DNA from 2 places in the Phascolarctobacterium faecium genome. Region 1 is predicted to be linked to the other one. Evidence: riboswitches for the same ligand, from Rfam matches in the RefSeq annotation. Region 1 holds a riboswitch; the other holds the start of a gene.

Region 1 (7,684 bases):
CCGAGGCTTATGCAGCGGGAGAACTGAAACATGGTACTTTGGCTTTGATTGTTGAAGGTGTGCCGGTAATCGTTTTAGCTACACAGCCTGATGTTTATGATAAAACAGTCAGCAATCTGCAGGAAGTAAAAGCGCGTGAAGCGATGGTCATTGCAATTGCTTTTGAAGGGGATGACAGTATTGCAAAATATGCTGATCATGTTATTTTCATTCCCAGAACAGATAAATATCTAGCTCCGTTGCTTGCTGTCCTACCTTTGCAGCTGTTAGCTTATTATGCTGCTTTAACTCGTGGCTGTGATGTTGATAAGCCTAGGAATCTTGCTAAATCAGTAACAGTTGAATAAAAATAACGCCTGCCGGAATTTTTTGGCAGGCGTCTTTTTGTGTCCGTCTTGAAAGTTATTTTGGTAGAGTTAGCTAATAGTGCGAAAAATATGCTATAATAGTGGTAACAATAATTATTATCGAAAAGGAGTATTGTATGAACAATTCTGTTGCTTTATTATATAATTTCAATGAAGAAAAGTTAAAAATGATTAAAATGGTCTGTATGATGATGCAGGTGAGGTTTAAAGAGGTTGCAAGAGCAGAGTATGAGCAGCCGCTGGGAGCTTTATTGGGAATTTCTGGAATAGAAAATCACGGAGAAGTTTATCAGGGAGAAGAATTTCAGGAAGAAATGTTGGTGCTGCATGGATTTGACGGCAGCAAGTTACAAAAATTTTTAATTGCTTTGCAGCGTGTAGGGGTAGGAAGAATAGAGTTAAAAGCGATGATTACGGAAAATAATAAAAGTTGGAATGGCCTGGCTTTATATGAGGAACTTTGCCAGGAAAGAGAAGCTTTTAAGAAGATGGAAGCTGAAAGACGTAATAAAGTACAAAAGTAAAAGTAAAACCGCGGTTTACCGCGGTTTTACTTTTTTTCTAAAATATTTTCAGAAATTATACAAGCTAAAATTATTACAGCTCCGCTCATACCTGTAAAAGTTAATTTTTCATTAAGTAAAAAGTATGAGGCTGCAGCAGTTAAAATAGGTTGAGTACATTGCAGCATTGATACTAAGGAGGAAGATAAGAATTTCAAGGCAGCGTTTTGCAGAAAATAAGCCAGGCAGGTACATGTAATAGCCAGATAGATAACAACAGCCCAGGCTTCTGGTTGAATTTTAGTGATAGTGCTAATATCGTCGAATAATAAAGCTCCTGCGATGCTGATAACTGCCGTAATAAAGGTTTGAATAGCAGAAATAGTGATAGCATCTGTTGCTTTCAGAGATTTTTCTCCAAAGACCAGTGCTCCTGCGACGCTGACTGCTGTAAGCAATGCCCATAAATCTCCCTGGTTAAAAGAAAACGTTCCTCCATTACTACAGAGTAGATACATACCGAGAATGACCAATAGTTGTATAGGAAGATGTGAAAGTTTATAAGGTCGCTGTAAGACTATTATTGACAAAAGCGGTGCGAAAATTACTGATAAGGACATAATAAAGCCAACATTCGTTGCCGTAGTTCCTTCTAATGCCAGATTACATGAAATATAAGCTGAAGCCATACATAATCCTGCTGGCAGATATTGGCTTGCAGAAAGTGCCTGCAGCTGTTTCCTTAAGCGTGTTGCAAAGAAAATTGCGAAGAGAGAAAAAGCCAGACCAAAACGAAAGGCCAGACACCATAAAGGTGTGATACTGGCAAAAGCAATTTTAGTGAGTGGATTACCTAAGCCGTATAGAAAACTTTGCAACAATATGAAAATGATATATTTATTATGTGAATTGTTTATCATCTTTCTCCTTGAATACAAATTGCAAAATAAAATACATTGTGAGTTATATTTTAACAGCTAAATTCGACTAATGCAAACTATTTTGTAAATCAAGATGATTGCTTTGACAATAAAAGGCGTTTTTTTGCCAGTAATGATTGAAACTCTGCTTCTAATTTTTCAGTTGGATTGAGGCTAAGGTGACTGATAATTTCAGCCAGTTTATTTTCTATAAGTAAAATATCTGCTGTTGCTTCAATATACTCAGTGCTTATTTGTTTATTTGAGTAGTCGTCATATGGCCCAGGGAAAAAGTTCAGTTTTGTTCCATCAAAGACTAATAAATTTTTAGCAATGGCTTTAAGCAGGCGGCGGTCATGGGTTGTAAAAATCAAAGTTCCTGGATAATTGCATAATAATTCTTCTAAAGCAGTTACAGCATCCAGATCCAAGTGATTGGTTGGTTCGTCTAGCATAAGTACATTACAGTCACTGACTAATATTTTTGCTAAAGCAGCTTTGACTTTTTCACCGCCGCTTAAAAGCTGTATTGGTTTAAAAAAATCTTCGCGTTTGAAACGAAGTCTTATTAAAACAGTACGTAATAAAGCTTCGCTTTGTGAAGACGTTGACTGTAGGTTACGGAGCAGGTTTTTATCAGGATCAAGAATATCAATATCCTGACTGAAGTAACCTATTTTTGCTCCGCAGGCTATTTGCACATTTGGCAAGTGTTTGTTGTGTGCTTTTAAAAATTGTTTGAGTAAAGTTGTTTTCCCGCAGCCGTTTGGTCCGATGATGGCAAGTTTGTCGCCGGATTTTACTGAAAAACTTGCTGTTTGCCAGAGCGGTTTTTTATCAATAATATAAGACCAGTTATGTGCTCTTACTAAAATTTGTCCCTGCCATAGTTTTTAAGACAGTAAATTCATTTTTATTATTGGTAAGGATTGTCTTTTTTCTATCTGTTTAAGTTTGTCTAACCTCGTCAGTATGGATTGACCTGTTTGCTGTAACTTTTTCTGTTTTTTAGCAAAGTAGGGTTTAGCTCCGGTAATCCTGGCTTCTGATAAAGATATCTTCGTGGTTTTAACAGCTTTTTGCGCTTGCTGCTGTTTGGCAGAAAAAGCTGTTTCTAAATGAGTTTTTTGCATAATATATTTACGATAAGCTTGATCATGAGTTTTTTCAGAAATTATCTTTTGCTGCTGATAATTACTGTAATTACCTTGATATATTTGAAGTTGTTTATCGTCCAAAGCCCAGATTTCATTGCATAATGCATCTAAAAAATCACGATCGTGGGAAACTAATATTAAGGCTCCTGAGTAATGCCGAAGTTCCTTTTCAAGCCATAACAAATGGTCCATATCAAGATTATTAGTTGGTTCGTCTGCCAGCAGCAAACCGGATTGTTGTTTGAGCGCCTGCAGGATGTAGGTTTGAGTCGTTTCGCCACCGCTTTTGGAGAGTCTTTCTTTTAATTGCGGTAGTATAGTCATTGTTGTTTTGCAAATGATTTTTGCGGCTGCAGGAATTGGTCTTATACCTGCTAATAACTCTAATAAAGTTGTTTTTCCACTTCCGTTCAGCCCGATCAGGCCTATACGGCTTTTTGTATGTAGTTTTAAAGCAGGCAGTTTGAATAATAGTCTTTCGCCTAAATAATATTTAAATGAATTGGTTTCGAGGATGTACATATAATTTCAACTCCTAACTTTCGAAGACAATAAAAACCTCCCGATTCAAGACAGAATGGGAGGTGTAAAGGTAGACTTAGCCTCAAATCGCAGAAAATGATCCATTCTGACTTACTGATAAAAGACAACACTTAACAAAGCTTTTGGTTTTAAGCTGTTTTTGTGTCTTTTTCAGATAAGGTGCGAAATTGGATCAGTTTTTCATTCGTTCAAGTGTCCTTTCAATATTCATAATTATATTTTTATAATATAGGATTATAAAATCTTTGTCAACTAAACTCCAGTCCCATCAAAGATGGGAATAAAATCAGCGCTGGCAGCGGTATCTTCCTGAATAAAGCCGTCTTCAATACCGGAATTGAAAAGGTACTGCTCAACTTTTTGATATTCTTCTGCAGTAACAACACGGTTTATTTCAGGGTATTCAGCGGCTCGGCCGCATGGAATATATTGATGCATCAGACTAAACAGGACTTGCCCCGGTTCAAAATTGTCAGCGATCCAGTCTATTACTCTTAGTGTATTTTCTAACATATTCGGTAACAGCAGATGCCTGATAATTACACCACTTTTTAATAAACCATTTTCATCGATTTGGTAGGGCCCGACTTGTTTGTACATGGTTTTTATGGCCGTTGTAGCAGTATTAAAATAATTAGGCGCATTACTGTACTTTATTGCGGCTAAATCGTCACTATATTTTAGATCGGGAAGCCATATTTGTATTTTATTTTTCAATCTGTGTATTGTATCGACAGTTTCAAAACCACTGGTATTATAAATTACAGGGACTGGCAATGGTTCCTGTAAGCTTGCGATAATAGCCTCAGTAAAATGTGTTGCTGTAACTAAATTGATATTATGGGCTCCTTGTTTAATTAAGTCAAAATAAATTTCTTTTAATCTTTCAACGGATATTTCCTGTCCTTTATTTAAACAGCTGATTTCGTAATTTTGGCAGAATGCACAATGTAAATTGCAGCCACTAAAAAAAACAGTGCCTGAACCTTTGGTGCCGCTTATGCATGGCTCTTCCCACATATGCAGTGCCGCACGGGCAACTATTGGCTGCATACCGCAGCCGCAGGAACCGAAAATACCATTTGGACTGTTCATTGTTTCTGCCCTGTCAACTCCGCAGCGGTGTGGGCAGACGTAACAGTAAGTCATTAAAACATCTCCTTTGGAGTATTTTCTAAATTGTAGCATAGTTGGACAAGAGATAAAAGGATAATTGACAAAAAGAGCGGTAAAAAGTATAATCTAAAGCAGAAGTAGGTCATATAACTGACGGAAGTGGATTAACCACGTGGAGTATGACCGGTGTTGCCGACCGTCTGGGCGTTTTACCCCAGAAGTGTCGGTTTTTTTATATATTTTTAAGGAGGAATAGTCGTGAAAGAGCTGCTATTGAAGTATGGCTGTAATCCAAATCAAAGTAAGGCGCGTATTTATAGTAAAATAGGTGAACTGCCAATTGAGGTTTTGAACGGCCGCCCTGGTTATATTAATTTTCTGGATGCCTTTAACAGCTGGCAGTTAGTAAAAGAATTAAAGGAAGCTACCGGCCTGCCTGCAGCAGCATCTTTTAAACATGTAAGTCCAGCCGGTGCTGCCGTTGGATTGCCGATGAGCGATGTACTGAAAAAAATATATTATGTTGACGATCTAGCTCTGACTCCGTTGGCTACTGCTTATGCCAGGGCTCGTGGTGCTGACCGTATGTCATCTTACGGAGACTTTGTCGCTTTATCAGATATCTGTGACAAGGAGACTGCAGCTATGCTGGCTCGAGAAGTTTCAGATGGCGTTATTGCCCCCGGCTATACAGAGGAAGCTTTGGAAATTTTAAAAACTAAACGTAAGGGCACTTATAATATTATAAAAATTGATCCGTCTTATATTCCAGAGATACAGGAAACGAAAGATGTATTTGGTATAACTTTTGAACAGGACCGTAATGAGGCTAAAATTACGTCAGAGCTGCTGGTAAATCGTCCGACTGTCAATAAAGAAATTCCTGAGGATGCAGTACGTGATCTTCTGATTGCGTTGATTACTTTGAAATACACGCAATCGAATTCCGTCTGCTATGTTAAAGATGGACAGGCGATTGGTATTGGTGCGGGGCAACAGTCTCGTGTTCATTGTACAAGGCTTGCCGGAAATAAAGCTGATAACTGGTGGCTGCGCCAGAACCCCAGTGTTTTAGAACTGCCTTTTAAGGACAGTATTCGACGTCCTGATCGGGACAATACTATTGATGTGTATATTTCTGACGATTATGAAGATATACTTGCAGATGGAATTTGGGAACAGTTCTTTACCGAAAAACCAGCTCCGCTGACACGTGAAGAGAAAAAAGTATGGCTTCATAAGCTGCACGGAGTTTCTCTTGGCAGTGATGCTTTTTTCCCGTTTGGTGATAATATTGAACGCGCTCACCGCAGCGGTGTAGATTATATTGCTCAGGCAGGCGGAAGTATCAGAGATGATAATGTTATTGAAACATGTGATAAATATAATATCGCAATGGCATTTACTGGTTTACGTTTGTTCCATCATTAATAACTTTCCGCCAAAGAAAACTTTGGCGGATTTTTTTGAACAAAAATGACTGACAAGTCAGTTTTGTGGGCGTTGGAAGCTGTTGTGGTATTTTTTTTACATAAATCGCATAAAATTGTCTGAAAACTATTGAGTTAGTAAATTTTTTGTGGTAAAATACACAAGGTATAATGTCCAAAATATGTTTATGTTTTAGTAAGATTATGGCAAGTAGGAGATGAGTAGTTCGTGAGTACTGAAAATGTATCGGGAATACTTTTCTTAGTGCAATCGGCTTGTCTGGAAAGGCGCTTTTTAGATGATCCGGCGCTGAGTATAGAACAGTTAAACTGCGGCCAGATACGGATAAGTTTTTCTCTGACGGCCGGTATTGACCTTGATCATCGTGGTAAGGTCCGTAGCAGCGTTATTTATCGTCTTCTTGAATCTGTATTGCAAATCAGCGCTGTCAGCGTTGGTGTCGAAGCTGAAACATTAAATTTTTGTTGTAACATTGTAAAATACACAGCAGCTGAAAAACTTTATGCTGTCTGTAAGATTTGCCATTGCGGACGAATGACTCTTGTGGCCGAAGCTGAGGTATATGATGAAAATGATACTCTGTTGGCAACGGTACTGACGACTTTGTTTGTTGTGGAAACAATTAAGGATATACCCCGTAAATGGTAAAGGCTGACGGCAAGTCGCCTTAACAAGCAATTTGGCTTAAGCCTTAACACAAGGAGGACAAAATGGATTTTGCACTTAATGAAGAACAACTTGAATTACAGGAAATGGTGAGGGATTTTGTAGAAAAAGAAATTACCCCTTACGCTGCCGAAATGGACAGAAATAATCAATCTATGCCCGGGCTGCTTGAAAAAGCTGCTGATATGGGGCTTTTGAATGTTATTGTTCCAGAAGAATATGGCGGACCTGGACTGGACAGCGTTACAGTTGCCGTTATTTATGAAGAACTGGGCAAAGGCTGTGCAGGTGTTGCTACCTCAATGGCTGCGAACTCCCTGGCGTCTTATCCTATTTTGATTGCCGGCACTGAAGAACAGAAACAAGCGCATTGTGATTTACTTAATGATGGTAAACTGGCTGCGTTTGCATTAACTGAACCTGGTGCAGGTTCAGATGCCGGTGGTGTCGCTACTTCAGCTGTAAAAAACAAGGAAGCCGGAACTTATACTCTTAATGGTACTAAAGCGTTTATTACTAATGGTGGAATTGCAGATACTTATCTTGTATTTGCTAATACCCGCAAATCCGGTGGTATCCGTGGTTTGACTGCATTTATCGTACCTAAAGGAACACCTGGCTTTACTGTTGGTAAAAAAGAGGATAAAATGGGCATCCGCCCCTCTAATACCTGTGAATTGATTTTACAGGATGTCGTGATTCCAGAAGCTAACCGTGTTGGCCGTGAAGGCGAGGGCTTCCGTATAGCAATGAATACTTTGGATTCTGCACGTCCTTTTGTTGGAGCAGTATCCGTTGGTCTGGCTCAGGCTGCTTTAGATTGTGCTGTAAAATATGCTAAAGAAAGAAAACAATTCGGCCAGCCGATTGCTTCTTTCCAAATGATCCAGTCCATGATTGCTGATATGGCTATGAAGGTTGAAACGGCAAGATTGATGGTACTGAAAGCATGCTGGATG
Region 2 (7,684 bases), 450 kb from region 1:
AAGGGAATAGCGCTCAGGTTACGGTAGTAATGCAGATAAAAAAGCAAAGCCGTCAGCAATGTCGGCCAGAATTTGAAATAGGTCAGCAGATTTTCCATTGCGGCGGTTCCGGCTGCGGGGAAAAATGTTATCCGCATAAAAAAGAAAACTGCGGTCAGCATCAAGGCGATAACTGAAGGCCGCAATCCATTGAGGATACCTTGTACAGCCAGCGAAGAGTTGAACTTTTGGAGAGAACGGGCAACGATGGCGACAAGAATGAAAGATGGCAGGCTGACGCTGAAAGTAGCTACAAAAGAACCAAGCAGGGCATGCCAGAATTCAGGACCGCAGACCCTGGCCCCTACATATGTAGCCGTATTGACAGCGATAGGGCCGGGGGTGATCTGAGAAATAGTGATGATCCGTGCATATTCAGCTGCGGGGATCCAGCCGCGTCCGACGACTTCCTGCTGAATGATACTGATCATTGCCAGACCGCCGCCGAAAGAAAAAAGACCGATTTTGAAAAAGACAATGAATAATTCCCAATAAAGCATCATTTTGTATCACTTCCCAGATATTTAGTGGCGCAGTAACCAAGCGCTGAGGCCAGCAGAACGATTATGGCAATGTCGAGACTGAAAAAATAGATCCCAAGCAGTGAAAAGGCCAGAATGAACCAGCCAAAATTGTTTTTGATGGAATAGGGAATCAGTTTCAGAGTTGCTGCGATCAATAAAGCTGTGATAGCAGAATTGATACCGTCAAAAAATTTCAATATATTGGGGTACTGGTCAAAACCACTGGAGGTGAAAGCCGTGACGATGACGAAAATAATGACGAAAGAAGGCAGGACGACGCCGATAGTTGCTACCAGTGATCCTTTAAGTCCCCCCAGCCTGTAGCCAAGAAAGGTAGAAGCATTGACGGCAATAACGCCGGGCAAAGACTGCGAGAGCGCAAGAACGTCAGTAATGTCTTCATCCCTGATCCATTTTTGTTTTTCAACAAATTCGTCACGTATCAGCGGTATCATTGCCGGCCCGCCGCCGATCGTGAACAGGCCGATCTTAACAAAAACAAGAAACATATGAAGATAACGCGGGCGCGAAGTATCCATAATAACCGCCTCTTTTCAGTCTGATAAATGGTGTTATTTTTATTATCGGTTATCTGCTCCAGTATTACAAGTCTGGTTGGAACAGGTAGCGGTATCGGCTGTGGCAAATAAAACCAGATATAGTATGGAAAGTAAAATGAATACCAGATGTAGATAAAATGTACTGATAGTTATGACGTTAACGAATAGGCAGAGTCTAAAACGGCATAAAATAACCCCTCCGCAGCTGTAGCGAAGGGGTTATGGTCAAATCAGAGATGTTTCTTTTCGATCAGCACGCCTACTGAAGTACGCCATTTCAAAATACCAGCGATGATGAGGCTGACAACGAAGCAGGCGGAGAAGAAATACAGGGTAATTGAATAGCTGTTGGTCGTTTCACGGATCCAGGACAGCAGCAGAGGACCGGCAATACCAGCCATGCCCCAGGCAGTCAGGATCTTGCCGTGGATGGCGCTGAGTTCTTTCGTGCCGAACAGATCGCTGAGGAAGGCGGGCATACAGGAGAAGCCGCCGCCGTAGCAGGAAATGATGACAAAGACAATCAGCTGGAAGATGAAGGCACTGCTTGTTTCTGCAAGTGCGTAGAAGGCAAAGATCTGGATCAGGAAGAAGACTACATAAACTGTACTGCGCCCGAGATAGTCGGAAATAGTAGACCAGAAAATGCGTCCCAGACCGTTGATCAGACCGATGATACCGACCATGGAGGCGGCTGCCATCGGTGTCATTTTTACTACTTCCTGTGCCATCGGTGAAGCTACTGCTAAAAGTCCGATACCGCAGGTAATATTGGTGAAAAAAATCCACCACAGTGCGTAAAATTGCCAGGTTTTGCGTGCTTCTTTGGCTGTGAACTGAGTATCCGGGAGGATACTTTTGACGTTAATGCCGGACGGCCCGCCGTTGCTTGCTTTAGGTGGTTCAAGATATAAGGCGGAGGCGGCCATGATAACCATGTACACGCAGCCGAGAATGATAAAGTTCTGTACCAGTCCGTATTTGGCAACCAGGATCTGCATCAGCGGACCTGCGATCAGGCTGGCAAAACCGAAACCCATGATAGCAAGACCGGTGGCAAAGCCGCGGTTGTTGGGAAACCATTTGACCAGCGTCGAAACAGGGGTGATATAACCGGTCCCAAGACCGATACCGCCGATAACGCCGTAAAAAAGATATAAGAGCGGCAGACTGTTGAGATGCAGTGCCAGCGCTGTACCGAACATACCCAGACCAAAGAAGCAGGTCGAGGTGAGACCGCTTTTACGCGGGCCGTATTTTTCAACGTAATCGCCCAAAAATCCCGCTGACAGTCCGAGAAATAAAATTGCGATCGAAAAAGTCCAGGTCGTTTCTTTCAGGGTAAAACCCATAGCCTGCATAATAGGCTTTGTCAGTACGCTCCAGGCGTAAACACTGCCGATGCAGATATGGATGCCGATAGCCGCCAGAGCAATGAGCCATCTGTTTTTCATAGGTAAACATCTCCTTTTCACACTAGAAAAAATCCGAGAGGGCCAAAGCCGGAAAATAAAAAAACCATCCGGGATCAGTTCTCTCTGCCCAGACGGTCGGCTGTTTCTATGGCATCGCAGTACACGTGGTTGATTCCACTTTATCCGTCAGTCCTGCGAGGTCTATTTGATTTATGTTCTCATTATAGCAAGAATTACGATAATGTCAAGCAAGGAAAAATAAAAAAACAGCAGTATAAAAACAGAACCTGCCCAGCTTGTTTACTCTTACCCTTAAATAACGTATAATAAAAATTAATATAAAGATGTAGTTTATTTTATAAAAATGCGGGAGGGAATACCATGTATTTAGCTGATGAACACAAGATTTGGGTCTGTAAAGGCGAGGATAAGATCTGCATGCTGCCGAAAATGGCAAACCGTCACGGTCTGATTGCCGGGGCAACGGGTACGGGCAAGACCGTTACTTTAAAGGTGCTGGCAGAATCCTTCAGCGAGATGGGCGTGCCGGTATTCCTGGCCGATATCAAAGGCGACGTTTCCGGTATGTGCAAGGCTGGTGAAAGCAGTGAAGGGTTTCAGAAACGTCTGCATAAATTAGGCATAGAAAATTTTGAGTTCAAAGGCTTTCCTGTACGTTTTTTTGATGTTTTCGGTAAAAAAGGGCATCCTGTCCGGACGACTATTTCCGAGATGGGGCCGGATCTGCTGAGTCGGCTTTTGGAATTGAATACCACGCAGAGCGGTATTATGACGATCATTTTTAAGATTGCCGATGATCAGGGACTGTTGCTGCTGGATCTTAAGGATCTGCGTTCGATGGTGCAGTACGTCGGTGATAATGCGGCTCAGTTCAAAACTGCCTATGGCAATGTGTCGGCTCAGAGTGTAGGCGCGATCCAGCGGGCGCTGCTGCGCTTGGAAGAACAGGGCGGAGATGTGTTTTTCGGCGAGCCGGCACTGGACATCAGGGACTGGCTGGCAGTAGCAGATGACGGACGCGGTTATATCAATCTTCTGCATTGCGTAGAGCTGTTTCAGACTCCGCTGTTATATTCTACATTTTTATTATGGATGCTGTCGGAGTTGTATGACCTGCTGCCGGAAGCAGGCGATCCGGAAAAACCTAAAATCGTCTTTTTCTTTGATGAAGCGCATCTGATTTTCAAAGACGCGCCGAAATCTCTGCTCGATAAAGTTGAACAGATCGTGCGTTTGATCCGTTCCAAAGGCGTCGGCATTTATTTTATCACCCAGCAGCCTTCTGATATTCCAGATACTGTTTTGTCACAGCTGGGAAACAAGCTGCAGCATGCGCTGCGAGCTTACACACCTAAAGACCAGAAGGGGCTGAAGGCTGCGGCGCAGGCCTTTAGAGCCAATCCTGATCTTGACGCGGCTAAAGTGCTGCCGGAGCTTGGCACCGGCGAAGTGCTGGTATCACTATTGGATGCTGACGGAGTGCCGACAATGGTGGAGCGTGCTTATGTCATGCCGCCGCGCAGCTATCTTGGCGTAGCTGACGACACGCTGCGCAACCAGCTGATAGCCTCCAGCCCGCTGTATAGTAAATATGCTGAAGCTGTAGACCGTGAGTCTGCTTATGAGATTTTGAGCGCCAAAGCCCAGCAGGATGCGGAAGCCGCAGCCAGGGCACAGGAAGAAGCGGCGCTGCAGAAAGAGCTGCGCAGCCGCAGCGCGGCTGCCAAAAAAGAACCGCCTACGGTCGCGGAAAAGCTGATCAGCAAAACGATGACGCGAATGGAAAATAAAGCTGTAGACACTATAGTACGCGGTATTTTTAATCAAATGAAAAAATGGTTTTAAAGGTGTTTGAAATGAAAAAGATTTTTGCAGCATTACTGGCTGTATTATTTATAACCGGTGCCGTGTTTGGCTGTGGCAAAACGCCTCAGACAGAGCTGAATCAGGCTAAACAGCAGGCTGCAGAGCAGGTGGCCAAAACCGCCAAAAGTGGACTGGCACAGCTGCAGGGCAAGCAGGCGCAGTTCAAAGTCGAAGAAGGGCGCGCTTATACCGGTAAGGCTGAGGTAGCTTTGTATATCCATACCTTTCATAAATTGCCGGGAAATTTTATTACTAAACGTGAAGCCGAGCGCCTGGGCTGGAAGCATAAGGGAACGCTGAATGAAGTGGCGCCCGGTAAAAGTATAGGCGGTGACAGGTATGGCAACTACGAAGGATTACTGCCGCAGAAATCAGGACGCAGCTGGAAAGAATGCGATATTGATTACAAAACCGGTAACAGGAATGCTAAACGTCTGGTGTATTCTAATGACGGACTGATCTATTATACGGACGATCATTATAAAAGCTTTGAAAAATTGTATTAAGGAGGCGGCTGATGAAAACAGTAACTTTGGCACTGGCCAGGATGCAGTCGATCAGGCAGCTGCATAAATATCTGCGTACGGAGCTTGAGCTGCCGGATTATTACGGTGAAAATCTGGACGCATTGTATGATTGTTTGACGGAAGTCTGCGAGCCTGTTATACTAAAAATACCGCAGGCGGTAGCCGCAGGTTCAGAATTAGGTTGGTATGGCGCAAGACTGCTTACAGTTGTACAGGATGCCGCCGCTGCAAATCCTAATCTTCAAGTAGAGCTTATTTAAAATATATGCAGTCTGCTCAAGCGGCAGGCTGCTTTTATTCTGTTTTACAGAGGGCGAAAAGAATGATTTTAAGTGTAGAGAAGCTGTCGCACAGCTATGGCGTCAGAACTTTGTTTAAAGATGTAACTTTTAATATTGAAATGGGCGATAAAATCGGTATTATCGGCGTCAACGGCACCGGTAAAAGCACGCTGCTGCGCGATATTGCACGCGGTGAAGCCGGTGACGGCGGCCGGATTACGGCAAATGGCAGCTGCGTGATCGAATATCTGCCGCAGAATCCTGATCATGATCCACAGGCAACGGTATTGGAACAGGTATTTCAGGGAGATTCGCCGCAGCTGGAATTACTGCAGCGTTATGAACGGGCGGCAGCGCTGGCGGCTGCTGATCCTGAGAACAGTGCGTTACAGAGCAGGCTGCTGGAACTGCAGCAGCAAATGGACAGCGCATATGCCTGGCAGCTGGAGAGCGAAGCTAAAGCGGTGCTTGATCAGCTGGGGATCAGTGATTTTAATCAGCCGATGGCGGAACTTTCCGGCGGGCAGCGCAAGCGTGTAGCACTGGCCGGAGTTTTGGTGCGTCCTTCCGATCTTCTGATTTTGGACGAACCTACTAACCATATGGATAATGAAACTGTGGCCTGGCTGGAACAGCTGCTTTTGAAGCGAAAAGGCGCTCTGCTGATGGTGACCCATGACCGGTATTTTTTTGACAGAGTGGTCAACCGGACATTGGAATTAGATGGCGGGCAATGCTATTTATATACAGGAAATTACAGCCTTTTTTTACAAAAGCGTGAAGAAAGACGCCAGTCGGAAGCTGCTGCTGCTCAGCGGCTGCGCAATGTTTACCGGCGTGAACTGGCCTGGATCAGCCGCGGTGCGGAAGCACGGCGGACAAAAAGCAGGGAACGCATCGAACGTTTTAACGAGCTGGAGCAGGAAGTGAAAAATATTTCTGCATCGGGAGAACTGGAAATGTCATCTGCCGGCAGCCGATTGGGGAAAACTGTGGTCGAGTGCGAGCATCTGGGACTTGACTACAACGGTGTGACCTATATTAAAGATTTCAGCTATATCCTGCTGCGTAATGACCGCGTGGGTATTGTTGGCCCTAACGGCAGCGGCAAAACGACGCTGATGGATATTCTGGCGGGAAAATTAGTGCCTGACCGTGGCAGTGTTCAGATCGGACAGACGGTCAGGATCGGTTATTTTTCTCAGCACAGCGAATTTCCGGACAGCGAACAGCGCGTGCTGGAATATATCCGCGATGTGAGTGATCACATCGAAACAAACGATGGGACAAGGATTACTGCCGCACAGATGCTGGAACGGTTTTTATTTCCTTCCGAGCTGCAGTGGGTGCCGGTCAATAAACTGTCCGGCGGAGAAAAACGGCGGCTGTATCTGCTGCGGGTTCTGATGGGTGCTCCCAACGTCTTGCTTCTGGATGAGCCGACCAACGATCTTGACATCCCGACGCTGTCGGTGCTGGAGGATTATCTGGACAGTTTTAATGGAGCTGTCATCGCAGTTTCGCATGACCGTTACTTTTTAGACCGGTTTGCCGGCAAAATTTTTGCCTTTATGGGTAATGGTGAGATCAGGCAGTTTATCGGCGATTACAGCAAATATGAAGCAGCGGCGGCCGAAAGCAAAGCAATGCTTGCAGGCGGTGCTAAAACCGGTACCGGCAAGGAGCGTATAGAAGCCGTTAAAAGCCAGTCTAAACAAATCAAGATGACTTATAAGGAAAAACTGGAATTTGAGCAGATAGAAACAATGATCGCCGGTGTGGAAGCCGAGCTGAAAATGCTGACGCTGGAAGTCAATAGCGCCGGCAGTGATTTTGTGAAGCTGGGCGAGCTTACCGCGCAGCAGCAGGATGCCGAGCAGCGTTTGGAACAGCTTGTGGAACGCTGGGCCTATCTTACGGAGCTGGCGGAGGCGAGCGGTGTTTTCTGAGCTGCCTTAAAATAGAAAGGGATAAATATGTTAGTAGACGAAAATTTTAAACAACGCCTGCGGCGGCTTTTTTCAGTGATGATCCCGATTTTGATTACTCAGACGGCGATCATGGCTATGAATTTTTTTGATTCTTCAATGTCTGGTCATGCAGGTGCGGTCGATTTGGCGGGCACTTCGATCGGCGGTAATATCTGGATGCCGATTTTTGTTGGCACTAATGGAGTTTTATTAGGCGCGATGCCTATAGTTGCTCATCTGTTAGGCGCTGATAAGCGCGATAATATTGGTAAGGTCATTCGGCATACGATTTTTTTGGCGATAGCTTTTTCGGCAGTTATCATTTTAATGGGCGTTTTATTTTTAGATACCCTGCTGACACATCTGCATTTGGAACCGCAGGTGCATTATATTGCCAAGATGTATATGGCGGCGGTGGCCGTAGGTGTGATACCGTTTTTTATGTCAACCTCGCTGCGCGCTCTGATAGATACTTTGGGAC

What was found. A riboswitch is a leader RNA that binds a small molecule or an ion and turns the genes downstream of it on or off. The one in region 1 is predicted to bind ZMP and ZTP.
Region 2: linked by a shared signal. The riboswitch ahead of PFJ30894_RS00735 (L-lactate MFS transporter) and the one ahead of PFJ30894_RS10415 (phosphoribosylaminoimidazolecarboxamide formyltransferase) in region 1 are both predicted to bind ZMP and ZTP.

The regions. Positions count from the first base shown of each region.
Region 1 is NZ_AP019004.1:2,154,077-2,161,760, reverse strand. It holds gene glmS (glutamine--fructose-6-phosphate transaminase (isomerizing)) at 1-347, shown strand, start outside; gene PFJ30894_RS10440 (DUF3783 domain-containing protein) at 485-892, shown strand; gene PFJ30894_RS10435 (DMT family transporter) at 919-1,791, opposite strand; gene PFJ30894_RS10430 (ATP-binding cassette domain-containing protein) at 1,881-2,567, opposite strand; gene PFJ30894_RS10425 (ATP-binding cassette domain-containing protein) at 2,685-3,470, opposite strand; gene PFJ30894_RS10420 (4Fe-4S cluster-binding domain-containing protein) at 3,744-4,640, opposite strand; ZMP/ZTP riboswitch at 4,744-4,820, shown strand; gene PFJ30894_RS10415 (phosphoribosylaminoimidazolecarboxamide formyltransferase) at 4,860-6,038, shown strand; gene PFJ30894_RS10410 (hotdog family protein) at 6,267-6,707, shown strand; gene PFJ30894_RS10405 (acyl-CoA dehydrogenase family protein) at 6,770-7,684, shown strand, end outside.
Region 2 is NZ_AP019004.1:151,250-158,933, reverse strand. It holds gene PFJ30894_RS00745 (chromate transporter) at 1-542, opposite strand, end outside; gene PFJ30894_RS00740 (chromate transporter) at 539-1,102, opposite strand; gene PFJ30894_RS00735 (L-lactate MFS transporter) at 1,354-2,577, opposite strand; ZMP/ZTP riboswitch at 2,657-2,742, opposite strand; gene PFJ30894_RS00730 (helicase HerA-like domain-containing protein) at 2,920-4,404, shown strand; gene PFJ30894_RS00725 (ribonuclease domain-containing protein) at 4,416-4,931, shown strand; gene PFJ30894_RS00720 (barstar family protein) at 4,943-5,212, shown strand; gene PFJ30894_RS00715 (ABC-F family ATP-binding cassette domain-containing protein) at 5,275-7,182, shown strand; gene PFJ30894_RS00710 (MATE family efflux transporter) at 7,210-7,684, shown strand, end outside.